3 regions of the Pseudokineococcus basanitobsidens genome follow, and region 3 is predicted to be linked to each of the others. Evidence: predicted binding sites of a transcription regulator. Region 3 holds the regulator's gene; each other region holds the start of a gene.

The links. Region 3 encodes LexA, which represses DNA repair genes until DNA is damaged. Its sites were predicted from a motif close to TCGAACANNTGTTCGA; they were not measured.
Region 1: WDZ17_RS11255 (LysM peptidoglycan-binding domain-containing protein) is a predicted target of LexA. The motif match lies at 1,865-1,880, and genes of this name have one in related genera.
Region 2: WDZ17_RS11920 (HNH endonuclease signature motif containing protein) is a predicted target of LexA. The motif match lies at 3,550-3,565, and genes of this name have one in related genera.

The regions. Positions count from the first base shown of each region.
Region 1 is NZ_JBBIAA010000012.1:56,207-62,981, reverse strand. It holds gene WDZ17_RS11255 (LysM peptidoglycan-binding domain-containing protein) at 1-1,758, opposite strand, end outside; gene WDZ17_RS11250 (Rv2175c family DNA-binding protein) at 2,100-2,525, shown strand; gene WDZ17_RS11245 (phytoene/squalene synthase family protein) at 2,709-3,725, opposite strand; gene crtI (phytoene desaturase family protein) at 3,722-5,359, opposite strand; gene WDZ17_RS11235 (polyprenyl synthetase family protein) at 5,500-6,639, opposite strand.
Region 2 is NZ_JBBIAA010000014.1:55,153-61,927, forward strand. It holds gene WDZ17_RS11905 (LacI family DNA-binding transcriptional regulator) at 50-910, opposite strand; gene WDZ17_RS11910 (ROK family transcriptional regulator) at 976-2,217, shown strand; gene WDZ17_RS11915 (glycoside hydrolase family 26 protein) at 2,230-3,309, opposite strand; gene WDZ17_RS11920 (HNH endonuclease signature motif containing protein) at 3,587-5,848, shown strand; gene WDZ17_RS11925 (alpha-amylase family glycosyl hydrolase) at 6,080-6,775, opposite strand, start outside.
Region 3 is NZ_JBBIAA010000005.1:132,099-138,873, forward strand. It holds gene WDZ17_RS07245 (vitamin B12-dependent ribonucleotide reductase) at 1-641, opposite strand, end outside; gene nrdR (transcriptional regulator NrdR) at 742-1,233, opposite strand; gene WDZ17_RS07255 (NCS2 family permease) at 1,559-3,055, opposite strand; gene WDZ17_RS07260 (LysM peptidoglycan-binding domain-containing protein) at 3,256-3,819, opposite strand; gene lexA (transcriptional repressor LexA) at 4,434-5,135, shown strand; gene WDZ17_RS07270 (UdgX family uracil-DNA binding protein) at 5,225-5,893, opposite strand; gene WDZ17_RS07275 (ATP-dependent DNA helicase) at 5,984-6,775, opposite strand, start outside.

The DNA of each region.
Region 1 (6,775 bases), on a different contig from region 3:
GCGCACGAGCGAGCGGAGGATCACGACGCCCGCCGTCACGTTGTCCTGGGGGTCGAGCAGGTCGATGTCCTCGCCGGCGAGGTCGGCGGCCCACCGCCCGGACGAGGGGATGACCTGCATGACGCCGACGGCGTTGGCGGGCGAGACGGCGCGCATGTTGAAGCCGGACTCCTGGAACGCCACGGCCTGGGCCAGCGACGGGTCCACGCCCCACCGCCGGGCGGTGGCCACGACGAGGGCGCGCATCTCCTCCCGGCTCGGGACCGGGCGTGCGCGCAGCGCGTCCCGGTTGGCGGTCGCCGAGCCCGTCGTCGACGGCGGGTAGGTGCGGCCGAGGAAGGTAGAGGGCACGGGCGCGCCCGCGGGCGCGGCCGACGTGGACCCACCGGGCACGGACAGCCGCTGCCCGACGCGGATCAGCCCGTCGGCGCCGACCCCGGGGTTGACCTGGCGCAGCGCGGCGACGGTCGTGCCCTGGCGGCGCGCGATGGTGCTGAGCGTGTCCCCGGGGCGCACGACGTAGCTGCCCGGCTGCGCCGGCGCAGCCGGCGTCGGGGCCGCGGCGGGGACCGGGCCGCCGGTCAGGCGCAGGACCTGTCCCTCGCGGATGCTGGCGCGGGCGTCGAGGCCGTTGGCCTCGACGATGGCGCGCTGGCTGGTGCCGGTGCGGGCGGCGATGCCGGAGACGGTGTCGCCGCGGCGGACGGTGTAGGTCGTGGTGGCGCGCGTCGGGGCGGGGGTGCTGCGGGTCGGGGCCGGCGCGCCGCCGGCGAGGCGCAGGACCTGTCCCTCGCGGATGCTGGCGCGGGCGTCGAGGCCGTTGGCCTCGACGATGGCGCGCTGGCTGGTGCCGGTGCGGGCGGCGATGCCGGAGACGGTGTCGCCGCGGCGGACGGTGTAGGTCGTGGTGGCGCGCGTCGGGGCGGGGGTGCTGCGGGTCGGTGCCGGCGCGCCGCCGGTCAGGCGCAGGACCTGTCCCTCGCGGATGCTGGCGCGGGCGTCGAGGCCGTTGGCCTCGACGATGGCGCGCTGGCTGGTGCCGGTGCGGGCGGCGATGCCGGAGACGGTGTCGCCGCGGCGGACGGTGTAGGTCGTGGTGGCGCGCGTCGGGGCGGGGGTGCTGCGGGTCGGGGCCGGCGCGCCGCCGGCGAGGCGCAGGACCTGTCCCTCGCGGATGCTGGCGCGGGCGTCGAGGCCGTTGGCCTCGACGACGGCGCGCTGGCTGGTGCCGGTGCGGGCCGCGATGCCGGACACGGTGTCCCCGGCCCGCACCACGTAGGTGCCGCCCGGCGTCGCCGCCGCCGCGGCCGCCCGGTCGAGCACGAGGACCTGCCCGGCGCGGATCGCGCCGCTCGCGTCCAGCCCGTTGGCGGCCACGACGTCGCGCTGCGAGAGGCCGCTGCGCGCGGCGATGCCGCTCACGGTGTCGCCCGGCTGCACGACGTAGCGGCGGGCGGCCGCGGCGGCGAGCGCCACGGGGGCGGCGAGCTGCACCGCGGGGCCGGGGGCCGTGCGCCGGGCCTGCCCCGCGCCCTCGCGGTGGTCCTGGGCCGGGCGCCGCTCGGGGGCGTCGTCCGCGCTCGCGGCCGTGGTGGCCGGGAGCAGGCCGCCCGCACCGAGCGCGGCGGCGAGCACCAGGGACAGCGGACGTCGACGGGTCGGCCCGACGGGGTGGGACGACGCCCGACCCCGGTCGTCGTCGCGTCGGGGGGCGGCCTCGGCCGGGATGGTCGCCGCAGCGGCGGGGGGCGTCGTCATGGCGTCCTCGTCGTGTCCTCCGGGCGCGCGGCCCGGTGCGGTCCCGCAGGCGGCCTCCCGTCCTGTCGGGGGGTGCGGCGCGGGTCCGGGGTCGGTGGTCGTGGTGTGACAGACGTGCTCGATGGGGCTCGTGATGCTGCTGTGACGGAACGTACCCCACACCTGCTGAGAGGCAGCGACTTACAGGCGTGCAACTCCATCTCCCGGGGGACCTCGGGGAGCCCGTCACGGCGGGGTCCGGCACGGCGCCACCGGCACGGCGCGGTTCGTCAGGACGGGTCGGCACGGGCCACGTCCGACTGCAGGCGTCGCCGCCGCCCGGGGCGTGGCACGCTCGGAGGGTGAGCACGCCCGACCAGGAGCCCCAGCAGGACAGCCGGCAGGGAGGGGACGGCACCCGCGGGGACGTGCCGCTCGCCGACCTCGAGCAGCTCGTCGACGGGTGGATGACCGTCCAGGAGGTCGCCGAGCACCTCGGGCTGGCCCTGTCCCAGGTGCGGCGGATGGTCTCCGACCGCGACCTCGTCGCCGTGCGACGAGGTCGCCCCCGGGCCGACTGCGTGCCCACGGCCCTCGTCGTCCCCGTGCCGCTGCCGCGGCTGCGCGGCACGGCCGTCGTCCTCGCCGACGCCGGCTACTCCGACGCGGAGACCCTCCGCTGGCTCTTCACCCCCGACCCCTCGCTGCCGGGCACGCCCGTCGAGGCGCTGCGGGCCGAGCACCGGACCACGGAGGTCCGGCGCCGCGCGCAGGCGCTGGCCTTCTGACCGACCGACCGACCGAGAGGTCCGACCGACCGACCGACCGAGAGGTCCGACCGACCGACCGACCGAGAGGTCCGACCGACCGACCGACCGAGAGGTCCGACCGACCGACCGACCGAGAGGTCCGACCGACCGACCGACCGAGAGGTCCGTCCGTCCGGCCGACCGGGCCGACCCGGCCGGCGCTCAGGCGCGGCGCCAGGCCCTCTCGTCGCGGCGGGCCCGCCGGGCCCGGGCCAGGGCGGGCAGCGCCACCCGCAGCCGTCGGGGCGTCGGCACGGAGACCCTCCGGTGCAGCACCCTGAGGTCGGCGTCCTCGACGGCGCGCAGGATGCCGCCGTACAGCTCGTCGGCGCAGGCGATGGCGTCCCGGCTGGTGGGCGCCAGCATCCCGACGCCGGGGCGCGCGCGGGCGTAGAGCTCGCGGGTGCGCGCCACCTCGAGCTCCAGCAGCGTGCGGACGCCCGGCGTCAGGGACGCCGACCGGCGGCAGTGCCACAGCTCGTCCCGGTCGACGCCGCAGGCGTCCAGGTCCTCCTGGGGCAGGTAGACGCGCCCGCGCTCCAGGTCCTCGCCGACGTCCCTGATGAAGTTCGACATCTGGAACGCCTCGCCGAGGGTCCGGGCGCAGCGCGCCGCCGGCTCCTCCAGGCCCTCGAGCGGCTCCAGGACGGGCAGCATCTGCAGGCCGATGACCGCGGCGGAGCCGTGCATGTAGTGGACGAGGTCGGCCCAGGTCGCGTAGCCCGTCTCGGTGATGTCCATCCGCATGGACGCCAGGAAGGCCCGGACGTGCTCGCGGGGGATGTCCCACCGCTGCGTGGTCAGGGCCATCGCCCGGCTCACGGCGTCCGGGGCGGTCCCGCCGGCGCGCGCCCCGTCGAGCCCGCGCCAGAACTCCTCCTCGAAGGTCACGAGCGCGTCGGGGTCGGGCGAGGTCAGGCTGTCGACGAACTCGTCGGCGTACCGGGCGAAGCCGTAGAGCGCCCAGACCCACGGCCGCTTCGCCGGCGGCAGCAGCGCCGTCGCGAGGTAGTAGGTGCGGCCGTGCTCGGCGTGCAGCCGTCGGCACTCCTGGAAGTCGGCCCGCAGCGCCGGGTCGGTGATGCCGGCGGCGTCGAGCGACCGCTCGCCGATCCGGTACCTCTGCGGCGCAGGCGTCCTCGCGGGCGGCGCCGGCGCCGGCGTCGGGGCCGGGGTCACCGGTAGGCCCTCGACCGGTAGCCCGGCACCCGGCCGGTGATCCGCTCGGCGGCCAGGCGGCCGGAGACCAGGACCATCGGGACCCCGACGCCGGGCTGGGTGCCCGAGCCGGTGAGGACGACGTTCTCGCCCCAGAGGTTGCCCGGGCGGAAGGGACCCGTCTGGCTGAAGGCGTGGGAGGCCGCGAAGGGCGCCCCCGCCTCCATCCCGCGCCGCTGCCAGTCCAGCGGCGTCGTCACGTCCTCGACCTCGATCCCGTCGGCGAAGCCGGGGAAGCCACGGGACTCCAGCGTCCGCAGCACGTGCTCGCGGTAGTGCGGGGCGACCCGCTCCCAGTCCAGGTCGGGCGCGCTCTGCAGGTTCGGCGTCGGGAAGAGGACGTAGTAGGTGTGCCGCCCCTCCGGCGCGGCGGTGGGGTCCGACAGCGACGGCGTCGAGACGAGCACGCTCGGGTCGCTCATGAGCCGTCCGCCGGTGAGCTCGGCGAAGACCTCCTCCCAGGCGTGGCCGAACGAGATCGTGTGGTGCGCCGAGCCGGGGTAGTGCGCGGTCGAGCCGGCGAGCATGAGGTAGCACGACGGCGAGTACGTGATGCGCCGGGTCGAGCGGTGCTCGACCCCGAGCAGCTCGCGGAACGCCACCGGCAGGTCCGGGTTGAGGACGACGGCGTCGCAGGCGATCCGCTCGCCGTCGGCCGTGACGACGGCGCTCGCCCGGCCGCCGGAGTGCTCGACCGAGGCGACCTCGGTCGAGCACCGCACGTCGACGCCGTGCGCCTCGAGCGCCGCGGCCATCGCCTCGGGGACGGCCGCGACGCCGCCGCGGGGGAAGAACACGCCGGCGACGGAGTCCATGTAGGCGATGACGGCGTAGAGCGCGAGGGCGTCGTAGGGGGACAGGCCCGCGTAGAGCGCCTGGAAGGAGAAGGCCCGCTGCGTCCGGGTGTCCTTGAGGTACCGCTCGACGCGGGGGGCCAGCCGGCCGAAGCCGCCCAGCGCGGCCAGCCGGGCGAGGTCCGGCGTCACCAGGTCCAGCGGCGTGTCGATGTTCGTGTCGATGAAGTCCCGCATCTCGGCGCGGTAGAGCCTCGAGACGTAGTCGACGTACCGCAGGTACCCCTGCGCCTCGTCCGGGCCGATGACGCGCTCGACCTCGGCGGCCATCGCCCCCGGGTCGGCGTGCACGTCCATCGACGAGCCGTCGGCGTACTGCGCGCGGTACAGCGGCGAGACCGGGTCGAGGGTCAGCCAGTCCGTCATCTCCTCGCCGAGGGCGTCGAAGCAGTCGGCGATGAGGTCGGGCATCGTCAGCACGGTGGGCCCCGGGTCGAACCGGTACGTCCCGGTGGGGCCCTGCAGCTCGAGCCGCGCGGCGCGGCCCCCGGGCGTGGCCCCGCGCTCGAGCAGGGTGACGCGGCGGCCGGCGCCCGCGAGGTGCATGGCGGCCGACAGGCCCGCCAGGCCGGCGCCGACCACGACGACGTGGTCGCTGGGCCCGGACGTCGTGCGCAGGCGCCCCGGCACGGCGGCCTGCGCGGCCCACCGGGCCCAGCGGCGCGCGGTGGCGGCGCCGGTCGGACGACCGCCGGTCGGGCTGCCGGGCATCCGGCCGCGGCCGGTGAGGAGCGGGCTCATGGGGTTCCCCGAACTGTCGCGTGTGGTCTGCGGCGTGGGTCGTCCGTCGCGTCGTGCTCTCGCGCCGGTCGGTGGTCGTACGTCGGGCGGGCGCGTCGGGGGCGGGGACGCGCGCGGGTGCTGCGGTCGTGGGCGCAGGCTCAGGCCGTGCGGGCGGTGGCGATGGACACGAGGTCGCCGAGCGCGGCGCGGGCCGCCTCCGTCACGGGGGCCTCCGCGAGCGCCGCCCGGGAGCGGGTGACGAGGTCGTCGATCAGCTGCTCGACGGCGGCGAGGGCGCCGGTGCGGCGGATGAGGTCCTGCAGGACGGCGACGCCGTCGTCGTCGAGGTCGGGAGAACCCAGGAGCGCCGACAGCTCTGAGGCGTCCTCGGCGCTGCCGCGCCGGGCGGCCAGGGCGACGAGCATCGTCCGCTTGCCCTCGCGCAGGTCGTCCCCGGTCGGCTTCCCGGTGACGACCGCGTCGCCGTAGACCCCGAGGACGTCGTCACGGAGCTGGAAGGCCTCGCCGAGGGGCAGCCCGTAGGCGGACAGGGCGGCCCGCTGCCCGGCGGACGCCCCCGCGAGCGCCGCACCGATGAGCAGCGGGTGCTCCACCGTGTACTTGGCGCTCTTCCAGCGCAGGACGCGCAGCGCCCGCTCGTCGGCGCCCTCGGGGGCCGACGCGCCGGAGGCCTGCTCGAGGACGTCGAGGTACTGGCCCGCCATCAGCTGGGTGCGCATCCGGTCGAAGACGAGGCTGGCGGCGGCCAGGCGCTCCGGGGCGGCGCCGCAGGCGGCGAGGACCTCGTCGCTCCACGAGAGGCAGAGGTCGCCGGCCAGGACGGCCGCGGCCTCGCCGAAGCGCTCGCACGAGCCGGTCCAGCCGCTGCGCGCGTGGAGGTCGGAGAACTGCTGGTGCACCGACGGCATGCCCCGACGGGTGTCGGAGCCGTCCATGACGTCGTCGTGGATGAGCGCGGCGGCCTGGAAGAGCTCCAGCGCGGCGCCCGCGCGGGCCTCGACCGCGGTGTCCTGGCCCCCGGCGGACCGGTAGCCCCACGCGCAGAAGGCCGCCCGCAGACGCTTGCCCCCGGCGACGAGCGCCGCGACGGCGTCGAGCAGGGGCTCGCTGCGCGGGGAGACCTCCGCGAGCACCGGCCGCTGGCGCGCCAGCACCGCGTCCAGCTCCGCCTGGACGCGCGAGCGCAGGACCTCGCCGTCGTCCGCCGCCCGTCGGTCGCCGGCACGGCTGCCCGCGCCCGCGGCGCTGCCGGACGCGGTGGTCGTGAGCACCTCCACGTCGGGACCTCCACCCTCCGCTCGACCCGCGTCCGTGACGGCCGCCGACGCCTCGGCGACCACGGGTGCGGCCTGCCGCCGCGCCGCACGGGTGCCGCCGACGGCGACCGGCGCAGCCTAGGCGCGCACGTCCCGG
Region 2 (6,775 bases), on a different contig from region 3:
ACGAGTCTCGGGCGGGGTTCCCCGCCTGTCAAGAACTTAGTTCACTTACTTAAGTCACAACCCCGGTGACGTCGGCGGCCGTGCTCTCCCGGGCGACGACGACGGCGGGGGCGGCGTGGTGCTGCCGCGGCGGCGCCCCGGCGAGGACGTCGAGCACCGCGCGCCCCACCTGCTCGCCGACGGCCTGGACGTCCCGCGACACCGCCGACAGCGGCGGCACCGAGAGCTGGCACTGGGCCGAGTCGTCCCAGGCCAGGACGGCGAGCTCCTCGGGGACCCGGAGCCCTGCGGAGGCGGCCGCGTCGAGCGCGCCCAGCGCCATGAGGTCGCTGTCCACGACGACGGCCGTCGGACGCCCGGACCGGGAGAGGGCCTCCGACACGGCGACCGCGCCCGACGCCCGCGAGTAGTCGCCGACCGCGGTGGCCCCGGCCGCCCCCGCGTCACGGCAGGCGCCCTCGAAGCCCTCGCGGCGCACGCGCGAGTGGAGCATGTCGGCGGGTCCGCCGACGTGCAGCAGGCGCCGGTGCCCGCGGTCGAGCAGGTGCGCGACGGCCGCGCGCACGGCCTCGTCGTCGTCGGTCCAGACCGTGGTGACGTCGTCCCCGACGGGTGGCCCGACGACGACGGCCGGCAGGCCGAGCTCCCGCACGAGCGCGGGACGGCTGTCGCCCTCGCGCACGTCCACGACGACCACGGCGCCGACGCGGCCCGTCCGCGCCCAGCCCCGGTACGCGGCGACCTCCGCCTCGACCGTGGGGAGCACCCGCAGGAGCAGGGAGCGGCCGCGCGGCAGCGTGACGCGCTCGATACCGGTCACGAGCTCGTGGAAGTAGGGCTCGGCGCCCATGATCTCCGCGTCCCGGACCAGCGCCAGTCCGATCGGGGCGAGCAGCTCGGGCACGGGCACGGCAGGCCCCCTTCGACGCGGTCTAGGGTCGCCCCGCAGCGTAGGGACGGTGACGAGGGGGCGAGGTGGCCAGGCGCGCGCTCGCTCCCGACACCCCCGGGAGCCGGGCCCTCATCGTCGACCTCGTGCGGTCGGCAGGTCCCATCAGCCGGGTCGAGCTGACGCAGGCGACCGGCCTCACGCAGGCCGCCGTCTCCATGATCGTGCGCAAGCTGCTCGACGACGACGTCGTCGTCGAGGTCGGCTCCGCGCCGTCGAGCGGCGGCAAGCCCCGCCGCCTGCTGGACATGAACCGCAGCGCCCGGTACGGCCTCGGCATCCAGCTGGGGGCGGAGTCGATGACGGTCGTGGCCACCGACACGAGCGGTGGGGTCGTCGCCCGCGAGCGTCACGGCGGGGCCGGTGACGACGAGCCGGCCGCGGTGGTCGCCTGGATGGCGGAGGTGTTCCGCCGTTTCGTCGCCACGGCCGAGATCCCGCGGCGCAGCATCGGCGGCGTCGCCGTCGTGGTGCCGGGGCCCATCGCCGCCGACGGCCTCGTCGGCGCGCCCACCCTGACGCGGTGGAGCGGGTTCGGCCTGCGCGAGGAGCTCGAGCGACGGGTCGAGCTGCCCGTGCTCGTGGACAACGACGCGAACGCCGCTGCCCTCGGGGAGTTCTGGGGGCGCGGCGTCTCCCGGTACACCGCCTTCGGCTGCGTGTACATCGGCGCGGGGATCGGGGCGGGCGTCGTCGTCGACGGCGCCCTCTACCGCGGCGCGAGCTCGAACGCCGCGGAGCTCGGGCACATCAGCGTCGACCGCGACGGCCCCCCGTGCTTCTGCGGGGGCACGGGGTGCCTCGAGCGGCTGGCCTCCCCCGCAGCCGTGGTCGAGGAGGCGAGGCGCTCCCCGCAGGACTTCGCCGGCCTCGGTCTCGAGGACCCCGGTCGGACCCCGCCGGAGGTCTACGAGCTGCTCTCCCGCGCCGCCGTGGCGGGGCACGGACCGGCCGAGGAGGTCATCACCCGGGCGGCACGCCTCGTCGCGTCCGCGACCCTGACCTTCTGCACGCTCTTCGACCTCGACGAGGTCGTGCTCTCCGGGCCCGCCCTGGCCACCGCCGGGTCCATCTACGCACGAGAGGTCCGTGGAACCCTCGAGCAGCGGGGCTTCGCGCGGCGCACGCACGAGACGGCGGTGTCGCTGTCCACCCACCCGCGGGACGCCGCCGCCGTCGGGGCGGCGGCGCTGACGCTGCAGGGCGCCCTGTCCCCCGGGCACGGGCCGGCGCTCTCCTTCACCAGCGGGTACCTCGCCGGCCCGTGACGGGACGGCGGGTCAGTCGGGCAGCCCTACCTCGCCCTGGTTGAGGACGCGCGGGTGGAAGTAGGCGGCCTGGATCTCCGCGTCGGTGTTCTGGCCCCGCAGCTGCTCCGACCACACCATGAAGTACGCCCACCGGGTCTGGGACTCCAGCACCTGCCGGCTCGGCACCTTCCCCGTCTCGGCGACGGCGACGGGCTTGTCCCCGGCGATCGCCAGCATCCGGCTCTGGTCGGCCGGGCTGGGCTGCGACTTGTACCAGACGTCGAGCGAGGCGACGTCGACGTAGGAGTCACCGGGGTAGTACGCGGCCCAGTCGCCGTCGGGGTTGTCCTGGACGTTCCAGACCCAGATGAGGTTGGTCAGCCCGCGCGAGTCGAAGTAGTCCTTCATCTGCTGGTAGATCTTCGAGCTCCCGTTGGCGCCGGGGCGGCCGCCCCACCAGTTCCAGGACTCGTTCATCTCGTGGAACGGCCGGAAGAGCACGGGCACGCCGGCGTCCCGCAGCTGCTGCAGGTACGGCACGACCTCGGCCATCCGCTGACGCCAGACCTGGTTGAGCCGGGTGCCGCCCGTGACGACCTGCAGGTAGTCGGCGTCGCTGATCCGGCTCTTGACGCCACCCTCGAAGGCACAGGTGCTCGGTCCCGTGGGCGGGCACGCGTGCCAGGCCAGCGTGACCAGCGACCCGTTGGCCCACTCCGTCCTCGCCTGGTCGACCACGCGCTGGCGGTCCCCGGCGTCCGTGGCCGTGAACATGAGGTCCCCGCCCCACAACCCCGGGTACTGACCGGTGACGCCCTTCACCTGGGCGGTGTACCGGCCGGGGTCGCTGGCGGGCTCCTTGTTGTGCTGGCCCGACACGATGCTCGTGCCGGAGATGGAGCGCAGGTACTGCAGCACCTCCCCCCGCGACCCGGGCGCGAAGGCCTGCGCCGCGGGCGCGCCGCCCATCGGGGCGACGACGGACGCGGCCGCCAGGACCAGACCGGCCAGCGCCGCCTGACCGGCACGGCCGCCGCGACCGGCCACGGCCGCGGGTCCGAGGCCCTGGCGCCCCTGCCGTCGAGTCCTCCTCGCGATGCTCCGTCGCATCGTCACCACCCCTGTCCTCGCTCGTGGGTGACGCCAGCCTCCCCGCCGACGGGGGCGCGGTCAAGGCTTTCATCGTTCGCTTATGTAAGCGACGAGGACGAGCCGCTCCCGCGTCGACGTCGCGCGGCCTCCAACGTCGGGCGGGTCGGCCGTCCACCGCGACCACCGACGGCCTCGCCGTCCACCGGGCGCACGGCGACGGAGGTCGCTGTCGGTGGGTGGGAGTAGCGTCGCCCCTGTTCGAACTGGTGTTCGATTTGCGACGAGGGGGTGTCCGGTGGACGACGACGCGGCGGGCGACGCCTCCGGTGGCGTGCCGGTGGCGCGACGACGCGCGGCCGCCCTCGTCGGGGCGCTGGTGGACCAGCAGGCCGTGCGGGCCCGCTCCTACGCCGCGACCCTGACGACGGTCGCCGACCTCGTCGAGCAGATGTCCGCCCCCGGCGGGCCCACCGCCCCGCTCGCCGGCAGCGCCACGGGACCTGGACCCGGTGCGGTGACCGACCCGAGCGCCCCGGGCGGAGGGGTCGCCGCCCGGCGGGGCCGGGCGTCCACCGACGCAGCCCGGAGCCGCCGCCGGGTCCGCGCCCGTCTGGCCCGGGCCTACGCCACCGGCGACCCCGTCGAGGCCACCACCGCCGAGGTCGCCACCGCGCTGCGCATGGCGACCTCCGCCGCCGCGCGCCTCGTCGACGACGCCCTCGCCCTGACCACCGACCTGCCGACCACCCTGGCCGCGCTCGAGCAGGGGATCACCACCGAGGCCCACGCCCGGGTCGTCGCCGCCGGCACGAGCGACCTCGACGCGCCCGCCGCCCGCTGGGTCGACGCCCACCTCACCGCCGAGGACCTCACCCGGTCCACCCCGGCCGAGCTACGCGCCCGCCTCGCGCACCTGAGCGCCCTGGCCGACCCCCACCAGCTGAGCACGCGCACGCGGGCCGACACCTGCGCCCGCGCCGTCCACCTGGCGCCGCTCCCGCACGGCATGGCCCAGCTGACCGCCACCGGACCCGCGCTGGACCTCGCCGCCTGCTTCGACGTCCTCACGGCCGTCTCCCGGGACCGCGGCGGACCGCACGGGCACGTCGACCCCCACGCGGCCGCCGCCGCCGGCCTCGACGTGCTGACCGCCGCGGCCACCCCCGACGCGGCGCTGCCGGACCGCCGCGGGGCGGACGCCCGTCGTTTCGACGCCCTCGTCGACCTCCTCGCGGCACCAGCCGCCGGGGCCGCCGTCGACCGCACGGGGACCGGCGACGTCGCGCGGCCCGCCCACGGGGCGCACCCGGGTCGCTGCCACGGCCCCCAGGTGGTCGTCGCGATGACCAGCCTCCTCGGCCTCGACCACGAGCCCGCCCACCTCGCCGGCGTCGGCCCCGTGCCCGCCACCCAGCTCGCCGCCCGCCTCCGCCACCACCCCTACCGGCGCGCCTTCACCGACCCGGTCACGGGCCAGCTGGTCGCGCTCGACGGGCACCTCACCCGGCCCACCGGCACCCCGGGGACGACAGCCGTCGAGACCGTCGCCCTCCCGGCGCTCCTGGACCACCTCGACGCACCGGGCACGACGACGGCGGCCGGCCGCACCCGCCCGGGCACCCTCCCGACGCACACGGAGCTCCTCGACGCCACGAGCACCCCGACCACGAGCACCGGGACCACGAGCACCGAGACCACGAGCACCGGGACCACGAGCGGGAGCGCCCGCTCGGGCACCGACCGTGCCCGTGCAGCAGCGTCCGGAGGGCGGCGTCGACCGCTCGCCCCGGTGGTGCCGGGAGCCCCGGACCAGCCGGCCGCACCGCCGGGCAGCCCAGGGGCACCGCCGGGCACCACCGTGGCTCCGCCGGGCAACCCCGTGGCTCCGCCGGGCACCCCCCTGGCGCAGCCGGGCACCCCAGCGGCACCGCCCCCGCCGACCGACCCACCGAGGGCCACCGCGGCGCGCCGGCCTACCGGCGGCCGCGACGACTGCCCCGTCACCGCCGCCGGCGGCGGCCCGTACACCCCGTCCACCGCGACCGCGCGCCATGTCCGCGACCGCGAGCCCCGCTGCGCCTTCCCGGGCTGCCGCGTCCCCGCCACCCGCTGCGACCTCGACCACCTCCGGTCCTACGCCGGCGGCGGGCCCACCTGCCCCTGCAACCTGCACCCCCTGTGCCGGCGGCACCACCTCGCCAAGCACCGGTTCGGCTGGCGGGTCGAGCACCGGACCGACAACCCCGCCGACACGAGCCTCACGTGGACCAGCCCCACCGGACGGAGCACCACCACGCGACCCCACCCCCTCCTGCCCACGCGTCCCGGCGACGTCCCGCGCCCCGACGAGGCCCGGCCCACCTCGGAGGTGGCCGGCGACGACGCCGTCAGCTACCCCACGGACGACGGCGCCGACGACGACGTCGTCCGCACACGCGGCGCCACCGAGCCCGCCCGCCGCCGCGCCGCACCGGCGCAGGAGCACCGGCGGCCGGCCGCGCACCCCTCCCGCCCCCGTAGCTCCTGGAGCGACGACGCCCCTCCACCGCCCTTCTGAGACGGCCCCCGGTCCTGTGCACGGCCCTCGCGGAGGTCACCGGCCGACCGCGGCCCCGGAAGCCCGACCGCACGCCGTGACCGGTGGGAGGCACCGCGACACGGGTATGACCCGGAGCGCGTCGCGCTCGGCGCCCGCGACGTCTGCGACGCCCGGACGATCGGCACACAGGTCGCGGACGCCGCCGGGCACCCGCGCGTCAGCGCCGGAGCGGGGTGCCCACCGTCGCCGTCAGCCGACGACGACCCGGTGCGTCGCGTGGTCGTAGGTGAAGGTGACGGGCCCGCCGGGGTGGTCGAGCGTGATGTTCGGGCCGTCCGGCACGCCACCGGCGCCGTAGTTCTCCGCCCACGACCGGTCGACGGCGACCTTGTAGGCGTAGCTGCCCGCGGGCAGGTCGACGGCGAGCACCCAGCGGCCCGAGGCCTCGTCGTAGGTCATCTGCGCGGCGTCGCAGTCCGGCTGCCAGTCCCCGGGGCACCCGATCTCGGAGTCGAGGTCGCCGGCGATCGCGACGGCGTCCGGCTGCTCGACGCTCTCCTCGACCGCCGTCACGAGGTGCGTCGCGGTGTCGTAGGTGAAGGTGACCGCCCCGCCGGCCGTCGTCAGGGCGATGTTCGCGCCGTCCCGGACGCCGCCGGCGCCGTAGTTCTCGTCCCAGGACCGGTCGACCGCGACCTTGTACTCGTACGAGCCCGCCGGCGGCGCCACGGTCAGCGACCAGGTGCCGGCGTCCGCGTCGTACGTCATCTGCGCCGCGTCGCAGTCGGGCTGCCAGTCGCCGGGGCACCCGATCTCGCTGTTCAGGCTCCCTGCGACGGCGACCGAGGTCGGCTCGCCGCCGACGCCGGGCCCCGGCTCGGGGGCGACCACGGCGCGCGTGCTCGCGCCCGCCACGTTGCCCGAGTGGTCCCGCACGACGGCGCG
Region 3 (6,775 bases):
AAGGAGACGGGTCCGGACGCCGTCCCGCCGGAGCCGCGCAGGAGCTCCTTCGAGGAACGGATCCGCGAGAGGTTGAGACCCGCGCCGGAGCCGCCCTTGAAGATCATCCCCTCCTCGCGGTACCAGTTGAGGATCGAGTCCATCGAGTCGTCGACGGACAGGATGAAGCAGGCCGAGACCTGCTGCGGGCTCGAGGTACCCACGTTGAACCACACGGGGCTGTTGAACGAGAAGACCTGGTGCAGCAGCATCCACGTGAGCTCGTGCTCGAAGACCTCGGCGTCCGCCTCGCTCGCGAAGTAGCCGTGGTCGCGGCCCGCACGCCCGTAGGTGAGCACGACGCGGTCGACGAGCTGCCGCAGCGACGTCTCACGGGTGTCGCTGCCCAGGGCGCCGCGGAAGTACTTCGTCGTGACGATCGTGGAGGCGTTGGCGCTCCAGGAGGCCGGGTACTCGACGCCCCGCTGCTCGAAGATCGTCGCGCCGGTGCGCCAGTTCGTCTGGACGACGTCGCGGCGCTCCCACTCCACCTCGTCGTAGGGGTGCGTGCCGGCGGTCGTGAAGAGCCGCTCGACCTTCAGGCCCTTGCTCTTGCCCTGTCCCTTGCCCGCGGAGCGGGGGCGCGGCGTCGTCTCGGTCATGGGTGCCTCTTCCACTGGTGGTTCTCATGTCGGGCGGTCGTGCCGGGTCGGTCGGGTGCCACGAGCCGCCGCGCGGCACGGGCGGCGCACGGCGGGTGGGTCAGGGGTGCAGCAGCGGCGCGTCGGCCCCCGGGGACGCAGCGGTCTCGCGCTCGGCCCGCAGGAGGGTGATCGCCGTCTCGAAGTCGTCCAGGGAGTCGAAGGCCTGGTAGACGGACGCGAAACGCAGGTACGCCACCTCGTCGAGCTCCCGCAGCGGTGCGAGGACGGCGACGCCGACCTCGTGGGCCTCGACCTCCGCCGTCCCCGACGTGCGGACCGTCTCCTCGACCTGCTGCGCGAGCAGCGCGAGGCGGTCCTCCGTCACCGGCCGCCCCTGGCACGCCTTGCGCACGCCCGTGAGGACCTTCTCCCGGCTGAACGGCTCGGTCGTGCCGGAGCGCTTGACCACCGTGAGGCTCGCGGCCTCCATGGTCGTGAACCGGCGCCCGCAGCTCGGGCACTGGCGCCTGCGGCGGATGGCGGTGCCGTCGTCGGTCGCGCGCGAGTCGACGACGCGGGAGTCGGGATGACGGCAGAACGGGCAGTGCACGGGCTCTCCCCTCGCGGGCGGCACGACGACAGGGCACCCACCGGCTGCGGGCGCCTCGGCGGCCGCTCCACAGGGTGTGGATCGTTCGACCTGGGCATCCACAACCTGTGGACGAACCACAGCCGTGCAACTACCAGATGTTGGGGTGAACGGTAGGCCGCACGTCGGTCTTCCGCAAGGACCCGGCGGGTCCCCGGACGTGGTGACGCCCCGTCCGCCCCGGGCTGCGCCGGCGTTCGTGAGGACCACGCCGCCCAGGGTGGGGCCGACCACCGACAACGGCCGGCGGCCTCCGCCGAGGCTCCCGTGGGACGGCGTGCGCGGGTCAGCGGGTGAGGAGGTCCTGCACGGGACCGATCGTGAAGTACAGGACGAACGTCGCCGCGACGACCCACAGCAGGGGGTGGACGGTCCTGGCGCGACCGCCGACGACGGCCAGGAGGACGTAGGTGATGAAGCCGGCCCCGATGCCGACGGTGATCGAGTAGCTGAACGGCATGAGGACGACGGTGAGGAAGGCCGGCAGGGCGATGCCCAGGTCGTCCCAGCGGATCTTCGTGATCTGGCTCATCATCAGGAAGCCGACGACCACGAGTGCCGGGCTCGCGGCCTCGTAGGGCACGAGCGCCACCAGCGGGGCGGCGAAGACCGCGACGAGGAACCCCAGCCCCGTGACCACGCTCGCGAGCCCGGTGCGCGCACCGTCCCCCACGCCCGCCGCGGACTCGACGAAGCTCGTGGCGCTGGAGGCGCTGGCCGCCCCGCCGGCCACCGTGGCGAGCGAGTCGACGAGCAGGATGCGCTGGCTGCCGAGCGGGTTGCCCTCCTCGTCGAGCAGGCCCCCCTCCGCACCGACCGCGACCATCGTCCCCATCGTGTCGAAGAAGTCGGCGACGACGAGCGTGAAGACGACCAGCGCGGCGGTGACGACGCCGAGGGCCGCCACGCCGCCGACCAGGCTGAAGGCCCCGAGCAGGGACAGGTCCGGCCAGGACAGCCAGTCCGCGGGCACCGAGGGCACCGACAGGCTGAAGCCGGTGGGGTTCGGCGTGTCCCCCCCGACCTGCGGCCCGATGTCGAAGGCGGCCTGCAGGGCCAGGGCGAGCGCGGTCGCGACGACGACGCCGATGAGCAGCGCCCCCCGCACGCGGCGCGCCACGAGGACCACCGTGAGCAGCAGCCCCACGACGAAGACGACGGTCGGCCAGCCGCGCAGGGACCCTCCGACGCCGAGCTCGAGGGGCGTCCCACCGCCCTCCGGCGGCCGGACGAAGCCGGCGTTCACGAGGCCGACGAGCGTGAGGAAGAGACCGATCCCCACGCTGATCGCGGTCTTCAGCTGACCCGGCACGGCCCGGAGGACCGCTCGGCGGAACCCCGTCAGGACGAGCACCAGGATCACCAGGCCCTCGACGACGACGAGCCCCATGGCCGCCGGCCACGTCATCCCCGGCAGGCTCGCCACCCCGTAGGCGACGAAGGCGTTGAGCCCCAGCCCCGCCGCGAGGCCGATCGGGAAGCGCCCCAGCAGACCCATGAGCACGGTCATGACCGCGGCGACCAGGGCCGTGACCGCGGCGACCGCCGGCAGGTCGGGGGCGTCGCCACCGCCCAGGTAGGTGCCCGTCGAGTCCGGGACCGTGCCGATGATCAGCGGGTTGAGGACGACGATGTACGCCATCGCCACGAAGGTCACGAGGCCCCCGCGCACCTCGCGACCGACCGTCGAGCCCCGCGCCGTGACACCGAAGTAGCGGTCGAGCCGCCCGGTCGTCGGCTGCTCGCCGGCCGTGGCGGCCGTCTCGGGTCCGGTCCTGCTCATGCGGTCCTCCACGGGGAGGCCGCGGGGCGCGACCGGGACCGCGCCCCACGGCGGTGCTGGCGCTGGGCGTCGGCACTCTGGCAGAGGAGCCCCCGCCCCGGGGCCCGGCCCCACGAGCCGGGCACCACCGGGCGGGGACCGCCGACCGCAGCCCTGCCGCCCCGGGGCGGGGAGCCGCGACCCGGGTCGCCGCCCTGCCCTCAGGAGGGCACGAGCAGCCGGTCCCCCACCGCCACGTCCGCCGACGTGAGGCCGTTGAGCTCCTCGATCTCCAGGACGACGTCGCGCACGTCCTCCCCGGGGGCCGCCACCTCGTCGGCGAGGGACCAGAGCGTGTCCCCGGGCAGCACGACGACCTCGGCCGTCGTCGCCACGACGCCGGGGTCCGGCACGGACGCGCGCGCCGCCGCCGCCGGCGACGGGACCGAGGCGGCGCCGACGGCCAGGAGGAGGACGCCTCCCGCGAGCAGGAGCGTGCTCACCGTCAGGGCGAGGCGACCCCGCCGCGTGACGTGCAGCCGCCCGCCCTCGCCGCCGGGGGCGTGCGCGGCGGCGGCGTCCTCCGCCGCCGGGAAGGGGACCGCGCGCACGCGGCGCGGCACCCCGTCCCCGACGAGCGCGAGGGGCGCCACCGCCGGTCCGCACTCCCCGTGCGGGGACGGTCCGGGACGCGACCGGCGGCCGGCCCCACCGGCGGGCACGAGCGCGAGGTGGCGGCGACGGGCCCCGCCCGCGAACGACGGCTGCAGGACGAGGACGCTCATGAGGACCTCCGGGTCGGTGGCCGCGGCCCGTGTCGAGCAGGGTCCGGGGCGGCGGCGTGCGGGTCGAGGGGCGGTGCGCCCGTCCGCGGCTGCGGCTCGAACGCGCTTTCGATCGAACGTCTGTGCGATGTCTACCAGCGTCGGCGCGACCCGTCCAGGGCCGCACCCTCCGCGACGGGCACGACTCCAGCACCGACCACCGACAACGCCCCCGCGGCGCCGGTCGGGGGCGGGGCCGGTCGGGGGCGTCGGTCGGGGGCGTCGGTCGGGGGCGCCGGTCGGGGGGCGCCGGTCGGGTGTGCGCGCAAGGAGCGCCGCCCGTCCCGGCACGACACGTCCGCGACACGCTCGAACAGGTGTTTGATCACGACCCCCGGCGTCCCTACGGTGGAGCGGCACGGCGGGCGCAGGAGGGCGCGGGTCGGGCACCGAGCTCAGGAGGCGACGTGGCGCGGCGCACGGACGAGGACCGGACAGGCACGTCGGAGGCAGGTACGTCGGGGACAGGCACGTCGGAGGCAGGTACGTCGGGGGCGGGCACGTCGGCGACGGGGGACGGCCCGGGCCGGCGGCAGGCCGAGGGGGGCGTCGCCGAGGGGGGCAGCGTGGTCGAGATGCCGGACGCCCCCGCGGCGCGCGACGGGCTCACCACCCGCCAGCGCAAGGTGCTGGAGTGCATCGGCGACGCCGTGAGCCGGCGTGGGTACCCGCCGAGCATGCGCGAGATCGGCGAGGCCGTCGGCCTGACGAGCCCCTCGAGCGTCTCGCACCAGCTGGCGGCCCTGCAGCGCAAGGGCTACCTGCGCCGGGACCCGCGGCGACCCCGGGCGATCGAGGTCGTGCAGCCCGGCGCGCTCCCGGCGGAGGCCGGCGGCGACGGTCCGGCCCCGGTCCTGCGCGCCGTGGACGTCGACGAGACGGGCTCGGGCGACGAGCGCCCGGCGGCCACCTACGTCCCCGTGGTCGGCCGGATCGCGGCCGGCGGCCCCATCCTCGCGGAGCAGGCGGTCGAGGACGTCTTCCCGCTCCCCCGCCAGCTCGTCGGGGACGGACAGCTCTTCCTGCTGCGGGTCGCCGGCGACTCGATGGTCGACGCCGCCATCTGCGACGGCGACTGGGTCGTCGTCCGTCAGCAGCCGGTCGCGGAGAACGGCGAGGTCGTGGCCGCCATGATCGACGGCGAGGCCACCGTCAAGGTCTTCCAGCGCCGCGACGGCCACGTGCGCCTGCTCCCGCGCAACGAGGCGTACGCCCCGATCCCGGGCGACGAGGCGACCGTGCTGGGCCGCGTGGTCGCCGTCCTGCGCAGCGTCTGACGTCGCGCCCCCCGACCGGCGCCCCCGTCCGGCGCCCCCGGCCGGCGCCCCCGTCGGGCGCCGGCCGGGCCCGTCGCCGGGCCCTGGGGTCAGGCGCCGCCCAGCGCCGCCACGGCGACGCGCAGGTCCGCGACGAGCCCGTCGCGGGCCTGCGCCCGCTGGTCGTCCGGCGTCCTCAGCACCGCGGACGGGTGGATGGTCGCGACGAAACGCTTCGGGCCCCGGGAGGTCTCGCGCTCCAGCACGACGCCGCGCTCCTTCGTGACGCGGAACGAGGGCCCCAGCAGGGCGCGCCCCGCCGTGGCCCCGAGCACGACGACGACCTCGGGGTCCACGGCCGCCAGCTCGGCGGTGAGCCAGGGAAGGCAGGCCGTGACGTGGCCGGCGTCCGGCGTCGCGTGGATCCGACGCTTCCCCGGCGCGCTCTGCGTGAAGCGGAAGTGCTTGACGGCGTTGGTGACGTAGACGTCCTCCCGGGCGAGGCCGGCCTCGGCGACGGCCTCCTGGAGCAGCCGCCCCGCCGGCCCGACGAAGGGGACGCCCCGCCGGTCCTCGGAGTCCCCCGGCTGCTCGCCGACGAGGGCCACGCGCCCGGAGGCCGCGCCGGCGGAGAACACGACCTGCGTCGCCGGCTCCCACAGCTCGCAGCCGCGGCAGGCGCGCGCCGCCTCGCGCAGGTGCTCGACGTCGCGCCGCGCCGGGTCGTCGGGGACCCACCCGGCGGCACCGGGGCGGTCGGGACGGGAGGGGGCGGCCATGCGGGCACGGTAGGTCGGCCGCCGCGTCGTCGCCCGTCGCCGGACCCCTCACCCGTCGGCGACGCCGGCGTCGCACCGCGGCGCGGTGCGTCAGGCGGAGGCGGCCTCTGCCTCCCGCGCCGCGGCGTCGAGCCGTCGCAGCGCCCCGAGGACGACGTCGCGGTCGGAGGTCGCCCACAGGGGCGGCAGGCTCGCCCGCAGGAACCCGCCGTACCGCGCGGTCGCCAGCCGGGGGTCCAGCACCGCGACGACGCCGCGGTCGGCGCTCGAGCGGACGAGGCGGCCCGCCCCCTGCGCCAGGCGCAGCGCGGCGTGCTGCGCCGAGACGGCGAGGAACCCGTTGCCGCCGGCGCGCGCGACGGCCTCGGCCCGCGCCGACAGGAGCGGGTCGTCGGGCCGGGGGAACGGGATGCGGTCGATCGTCACGAGCTGGCAGGAGGGGCCGGGCACGTCGACGCCCTGCCACAGCGACAACGTGCCGACGAGGACGCTCGTCGGGTCGGCGGCGAACTCGCGGACGAGCGTCGGTGTGACGTCGTCGCCCTGGCAGAGCACCGGGACGTCGAGCCGCTCCCGCAGCACCTCCGCGGCGGCCTCGGCGGCACGCCGCGAGGAGAAGAGCCCGAGGGTGCGACCGCCCGCGGCGCGCACCAGCTCGGTGACCTCGTCGACGACCGGGGTCCCGGCCCCCTCCCGGCCCGGCGCGGGCAGGTGCCGGGCGAGGTAGAGGATGCCCTGCCGCGGGTAGTCGAAGGGGCTGCCGACGTCGAGGCCGTCCCAGGCGGGGCCCGGGCCCGCGTCCTCGTCCCCGGCGGGCGGGCGGGCGAGGCCGACCGCCTGGGCGGCGCCGGTGAAGGTGCCGCCCGTCGTCAGCGTCGCCGA